Linked DNA regions of Anaerocolumna chitinilytica. The protein of the gene in region 1 interacts with the protein of each later gene in a pairwise test. Links are inferred from orthologs where the notes say so. Each region holds a gene or a part of one and is shown in the gene's direction. Other genes may lie near its edges. The genes, in order: bsdcttw_RS04330 and ribD.

The links.
Region 2: the proteins of bsdcttw_RS04330 (region 1) and ribD interact in binary tests that used the Escherichia coli proteins (3 or more experiments, as listed by UniProt). The link is inferred for Anaerocolumna chitinilytica from one-to-one orthologs.

What each region holds. Positions count from the first base shown.
Region 1 is NZ_AP023368.1:969,250-972,570, forward strand. What follows is about bases 33-3,021. They hold bsdcttw_RS04330 (acetyl-CoA carboxylase biotin carboxylase subunit), read left to right. Parts: upstream 33-837; coding sequence 838-2,205; downstream 2,206-3,021. Other genes in these bases: accB (acetyl-CoA carboxylase biotin carboxyl carrier protein), read left to right, coding at 33-260; fabZ (3-hydroxyacyl-ACP dehydratase FabZ), read left to right, coding at 330-752; accD (acetyl-CoA carboxylase, carboxyltransferase subunit beta), read left to right, coding at 2,327-3,021. Outside these bases: more of accB, read left to right, coding at 1-32; more of accD, read left to right, coding at 3,022-3,211; bsdcttw_RS04340 (acetyl-CoA carboxylase carboxyltransferase subunit alpha), read left to right, coding at 3,262-3,321. UniProt on the Escherichia coli protein: This protein is a component of the acetyl coenzyme A carboxylase complex; first, biotin carboxylase catalyzes the carboxylation of the carrier protein and then the transcarboxylase transfers the carboxyl group to form malonyl-CoA.
Region 2 is NZ_AP023368.1:4,177,660-4,180,882, forward strand. The notes cover bases 81-2,971. They hold ribD (bifunctional diaminohydroxyphosphoribosylaminopyrimidine deaminase/5-amino-6-(5-phosphoribosylamino)uracil reductase RibD), read left to right. Parts: upstream 81-919; coding sequence 920-2,023; downstream 2,024-2,971. Other genes in these bases: bsdcttw_RS18165 (ABC transporter permease), read left to right, coding at 81-595; bsdcttw_RS18175 (riboflavin synthase), read left to right, coding at 2,008-2,637; bsdcttw_RS18180 (bifunctional 3,4-dihydroxy-2-butanone-4-phosphate synthase/GTP cyclohydrolase II), read left to right, coding at 2,685-2,971. In the rest of the region: more of bsdcttw_RS18165, read left to right, coding at 1-80; more of bsdcttw_RS18180, read left to right, coding at 2,972-3,223. UniProt on the Escherichia coli protein: Converts 2,5-diamino-6-(ribosylamino)-4(3h)-pyrimidinone 5'-phosphate into 5-amino-6-(ribosylamino)-2,4(1h,3h)-pyrimidinedione 5'-phosphate.

The sequences.
Region 1 (3,321 bases):
AGGCCAAAAAGGATGAAAATCTGTTAATCATTAAGTCTCCCATGGTAGGTACCTTTTATACAGCTAAATCAGAGAAAAGCGACCCTTTTGTACACGTTGGCGACAGGGTAAAAAAAGGGCAGGCAGTTGGTATTATAGAAGCCATGAAGCTTATGAACGAGATTGAATCAGAATATGACGGCATTGTAGAACGGATTGAAGTTAACAACAAAGATATGGTGGAATATGGTCAGGCATTGATATATCTTAAGCCACTATAAGATAAACAGAAATAGTACTGGTAACTGAATCTGAACAGGCAGCTTAGAAGCGAAAGAGCAGGAATGATAATGTTAGATATAAACGAGATAAAGAAGATCATACCCCAAAGAAGTCCCTTTTTATTAATTGACAGAATCGATGAATTGGAACCCGGCAAACGTGCCGTAGGAAAAAAGTGTGTTAGTTATAATGAACCTTATTTTACAGGGCATTTTCCGGAAGAACCTGTTATGCCGGGAGTTTTAATATTAGAGTCATTAGCGCAGGTCGGAGCGGTAGTTTGCCTTTCCCTGGAGGAAAACAGAGGAAAAAATGCATACTTTGGCGGAGTTAATAAAGCCAGATTCAGAAATAAGGTAATACCTGGGGATGTAATGACCTTAGAAGTAGAACTGATAAAAAGCAAAGGAAATATTGGAGTTGCCACTGCAAAAGCCTTTGATGGTAAGAAGATTTTTGCAGAAGCGGAGCTTATATTTGCTATAAGTTAGGTTAGAACCAGCGTGGAATCAAAAAAAAGAAATTTCACTGTAAAAAATACTCTGCGCACAAAAGCGCATAATACGGAGGTTTGCAATGATTAGTAAAATCTTAATTGCCAACAGAGGAGAAATCGCAGTGCGGATAATACGTGCCTGCAGAGAAATGGGCATATCCACAGTAGCCATCTGCTCGGATGTCGATAAAGATGCCCTCCATGCCCAACTAGCAGATGAAACTATCTGCATTGGGCCTGTACCTTCAAAAGACAGCTATTTGAAGATGGACAGAATTATTAGCGCAGCCTGTGCAGCAGGTGCTGATGCAATACATCCCGGATTTGGTTTTTTATCGGAAAACTCCAGATTCTCCGATCTTTGTAAAAAATGCGGTATCATTTTTATCGGTCCTACGGGAGATGTTATTGATAGAATGGGTAACAAATCAGAAGCCAGAAGAACTATGATCGAAGCAGGTGTACCGGTAGTTCCCGGAACGAAACAGGCAGTAGCTTCAGCAGAGGAAGGCTTGAAAATCGCAGCAGATATTGGCTATCCGGTTATTATCAAGGCCAGTGCCGGCGGCGGTGGAAAAGGCATGCGTATTGTTCGGAAAGAAGAGGAATTTGTAAAGCTTTTTGAGACAGCCGGCCAGGAAGCAAAGAACTCCTTTGGTGATGATACTCTTTATATCGAAAGATATATAGAAGGTGCCAGACATATTGAATTTCAAATTCTCGCTGATAATTACGGCAATGTAATACATCTTGGTGAAAGAGATTGTTCTATTCAAAGAAGACATCAGAAGTTAATCGAAGAGGCTCCGGCTCATCATATGACAGCCGAACTCAGAAAAGCAATGGGTGAAGCAGCGGTAAAAGCAGCTAAAACAGTAGGCTATCAGAATGCGGGCACCATTGAATTTATTATGGATAACCAGAACAGATTCTATTTTATTGAAATGAATACCAGAATTCAAGTAGAACATGGTATTACCGAACTGGTAACAGGCATAGACCTGATAAAGGAGCAAATAAAGATTGCAGAAGGGAGACCGCTGTCAATATCCCAGGAGGACGTAGTAATTAAAGGTCATGCAATTGAATGCAGAATCAATGCAGAGAATCCTCTAAAGGATTTCATGCCTTGTCCCGGTACGGTTACCTCTTTGCATTTTCCGGGAGGAAATGGTGTGCGGGTAGATTCCGCTCTCTATGCCGGCTACAAGATTCCGTCAGCTTATGATTCCCTTTTAGTGAAGCTCATGGTGCATGACAATGACAGAGAACAGGCAATCAGAAAGATGCAGGGAGTACTTGGTGAGCTTGTAATTGAAGGTATTGATACGAATCTGGACTTTTTATATACTCTTATAAATCAAGAAGATTTTAAAGAAGGAAATACAGATACAGCCTTTGTGGAAAAACTGCTAAAAGACAAAAAAGAAATGTCTAAAGCCGTGTAGTGAATTATTGAAAATAATAATTCACTTAGATTATGCCTGCGAAATCCTCGGCATAATCTTGTGGCAGGCATTCTCTTGAGGCGCAGAATAGCAATAGGAGCGATCTAAGAAAGAGGTCATCATGTTAAAGGAAATGTTTAAAAAGAATCTTGCTGTAAACGGGGAGCAAAGAAAACTCACCCAGGATAAAAAACGGAAAGACTCCCTTTACGATGCACAGGTACCGGAAGGTCTTTTTGATAAATGTGATAAGTGTAATGAAATAGTCTATCTTGAAGATGTAGTTCAGAACTACTATATTTGTCCGGTATGCGGCAGTTACTTCCGTATTAGCCCAAGGACGAGACTTAGTATGGTGCTGGACACAGGAAGCTTTACAGAGTGGGATGTTAACCTGCCGGTAAGTGATCCGCTTCATTTCCCTGGATATGAAGATAAATTGAATCATCTTCGAATGGCTACCGGCCTGGATGATGCAATCGCTACCGGTAAAGGAACCATCGAAGGAATGGAAGTGGCTATTGGAGTAATGGCTTCTACTTTTCTAATGGGCAGTATGGGAGAAACCGTAGGCGAAAAAATCACCCGTATGATAGAAACAGCCACCAAGGAAAGACTGCCGGTTATACTTTTCTGCTGTTCCGGCGGGGCCAGAATGCAAGAAGGTATCATATCATTAATGCAAATGGCAAAGACAGCCGGTGTAATAAAAAAACATGATGATGCCGGACTTTTATATATTCCTATTTTAACGGACCCTACCACAGGAGGGGTTATGGCAAGTTTTGCTATGCTCGGAGATATTATTCTGGCGGAACCCGGTGCTTTAATTGGTTTTGCAGGGCCAAGAGTAATCGAACAGACCATAGGCCAAAAACTCCCGGAAGGCTTTCAGAGTGCTGAATTTCTGTTGGAGCATGGATTTATTGACAAGGTGGTTAAGCGGAATAAATTAAAACAGACTTTGTCTCTCCTTATCAGGAGCGTGCAGATTTCAGAAATATAGCAAGAATTTAAACTCAGATTCAAAGAAAGGCAAGAAAGGGAGTAGAAAACATGGCAGCCGAACTCACAGCATGGGAACGTGTTGAAATAGCAAGAGGAAATGAGAGACCA
Region 2 (3,223 bases), 3.2 Mb from region 1 along the record:
AGCTGATGGCAGTATCTTTTATCATACTGGTATTACTTTGCTTGAAACTTTTGTCAGCTTTGCCATTGTAAATATTTTTGGTATAGCTATGGCTGTACTGCTTTGGTGGAATGAAAAACTTGCCAAAGTCCTGGAGCCTTATCTGGTAGTATTAAACAGTCTTCCAAAATCCGCTCTGGCTCCGGTTTTTATTGTATGGCTTGGAAATAATGTCAAGACTATCATCGTTGCAGCCGTTTCTGTCGCAGTATTTAGTACTGTTATCACCCTTCATACCAATTTCAGCAATACAGAGGAAGATAAAAAGAAGCTTATACTAACACTGGGAGGCGGCAAAAAAGATATCCTTCTTAAAGTCGTAATTCCAGGGAATATTCCGCAAATCATCAGCATTATGAAGGTTAATATCGGCTTATCCTTGGTCGGAGTTATTATCGGAGAATTCCTTGCGGCAAAAGCCGGACTGGGTTATCTGATTATCTATGGCAGTCAGGTGTTTAAACTTGATTATGTCATTATGTCAATCGTTATTCTATGTATTCTGGCTACTTTTCTATATCAGCTGCTCACTTATTTTGAAAAGAAGTACAAATAGCAAAGAAGCAAATTATACTGTTTGACATTCTTTATTCCTGCTGTTATAATGAACGCAATTGAATATACATCTTCAGGGCAGGGTGCAATTCCCTACCGGTGGTATAGCCCACAAACCGTAAGGTACGATTCGGTGAAACTCCGAAGCCGACAGTAAAGTCTGGATGGAAGAAGATTTTATAAAAGCTGCAATTAGCATTCTTTTGTATAATTACTCTGAAATGATTTTTTTCATTTCAGAGTTTTTTTATCTACAAAGAAAATAATCAGGAGCTCCTGCCTTGAATATATATGTTCAAGGCATTTTTTATTATCGGAGGTACCTATGTCTGATGAAGAATATATGAATTACGCTCTTTTACTGGCAGAAAAAGGCGTTGGTTATGTGAACCCCAATCCTTATGTAGGCGCTGTTATAGTCAAAGACGGTAAAATTATCGGTCAGGGCTGGCACGAAAAATACGGCAGCTGGCATGCCGAGAGAAACGCACTTGCCGATTGTCTTAAGAGTCCCGAAGGCGGAACCTTGTATGTTACCTTGGAGCCTTGCTGTCACCATGGAAAGACACCCCCATGTACTGACGCCATTTTGCAAAGCGGAATAAAAAAGGTTGTCATTGGCTGCCTAGACCCAAATCCCCTTATAGCCGGAAAAGGTGCCGCTCTTTTGCGTAAAGCTGGTCTTGAAGTAATTACCGGTGTATCAGAGGATAAATGTCAAAAACTAAATGAGGTATTTTTCCACTATATCCAAACACATACTCCTTATGTTGTGATGAAATATGCTATGACAATGGATGGAAAAATAGCAACAGCAAGCGGAGATTCCAAATGGATTACAGGTTCCAGTGCAAGAGAAAATGTTCACAGAAGCCGGAACAAATACTCTTCGATTATGGTTGGCGTGGGTACTGTAATTACTGACAATCCTTCCCTTACCTGCCGCATTCCCGGTGGAAGAAATCCAATTCGAATCATCTGTGATACGGATTTAAATACTCCCCTGGATTCTACCGTTATCACCACAGCAAAAGAAGTAAGAACCATAATTGCCACTGCCTGTACCTGCAGCAATAGGCAAAAGCCTTACCTTACATATGGCTGTGAGATACTTTTAGTCAATCGTTATGAAAATTATATCGACCTAAAGCATTTGATGACAGAGCTTGCTAAGAGAGGTATTGACAGCATTCTGCTGGAGGGAGGTTCTGCTCTGAATTTTTCTGCACTAAAAAGCAGGATTGTAAATAAGGTACAAGGTTATATTGCTCCGAAACTTTTTGGAGGAGAACAATCAAAATCACCTATAGGCGGCACCGGCATTCAGGAAGTAACTAATTGCTTTACTCTAAAGAACCGGACTCTCACTTGGTTTGATGAAGATGTTCTAGTTGAAGGGGAGGTGGACTATACATGTTTACAGGAATAGTGGAAGAAACCGGCATTGTCAGAAATATAAGAAAAGGCGCCAAATCTGCCGTATTAACCATTGAAGGCAAAAAAATATTTGATGATTTAAAGCCCGGTGACAGTGTGGCAACAAATGGTGTATGTTTAACCGTTACAGATAACAAGAACTTTTCTTTTACCGCTGATGTGATGAATGCGACTCTTTTACGCTCTTCTCTTGGAAGCCTGACTGCTGGAACCAGAGTTAACCTGGAACGCGCCTTGGCGGTAAACGGAAGATTCGGCGGGCACATCGTTACCGGACATATTGACGGAACAGGTAAGATTACCTCCATTAAAAATGACGATATTGCCGTTTGGTATACAGTGAAAACCACTCCTGGAATTATGTCGTATATCATTGAAAAAGGCTCTATTACCATAGACGGAATCAGCCTGACGGTTGCAGAGGTTATGCAGGATGGCTTTCTTGTATCAGTTATTCCCCATACAGCCAAAGAAACCATACTTTCTGAGAAAAAAATAGGAAGTATCGTAAATATAGAGAACGATATTGTAGGTAAGTATATCAAAAAATTTACTCAAAAGAATAGCAGTATTACAGAAACATTCCTGTATGAAAATGGATTTTAGTTACCGGAGCCTTAAAGGCCCCAGGTAACGGAAAGGCTAGGTTTTATATGTTTAAATTCAGTACCATACCAGAAGCATTGGACGCTCTGAAAAAAGGGGAGATTATTCTTGTAACCGATGACGAAGACCGAGAAAATGAAGGAGATTTTATCTGCGCTGCAGAATTTGCCACTACTGAAAATATTAATTTCATGGCAAGTAACGGAAAAGGATTAATCTGTATGCCTATGAGCAATAAATATATCAGCCGTTTACAATTTCCTCAGATGGTATCCAACAACACTGACAACCATGGCACATCTTTTACTGTATCCATCGATTATGCACAGACAGCAACAGGTATATCCGCGGCAGAAAGAAGTATGACTGCGCTTAAGGTAGTTGACGAAAAGGCTAAACCCGAGGATTTTCGCCGCCCGGGTCACATGTTTCCTCTCCTTTCAAAAGCCAACGGTGTGCTGGAACGAGCTGGTCACACCGAGGCCACCGTGGATTTAATGCGTCTTGCCGGCCTCAAAGAGTGTGGAATATGCTGCGAAGTCATGGGAACAGACGGGCAAATGATGCGTTCTTCCGAACTTATTCA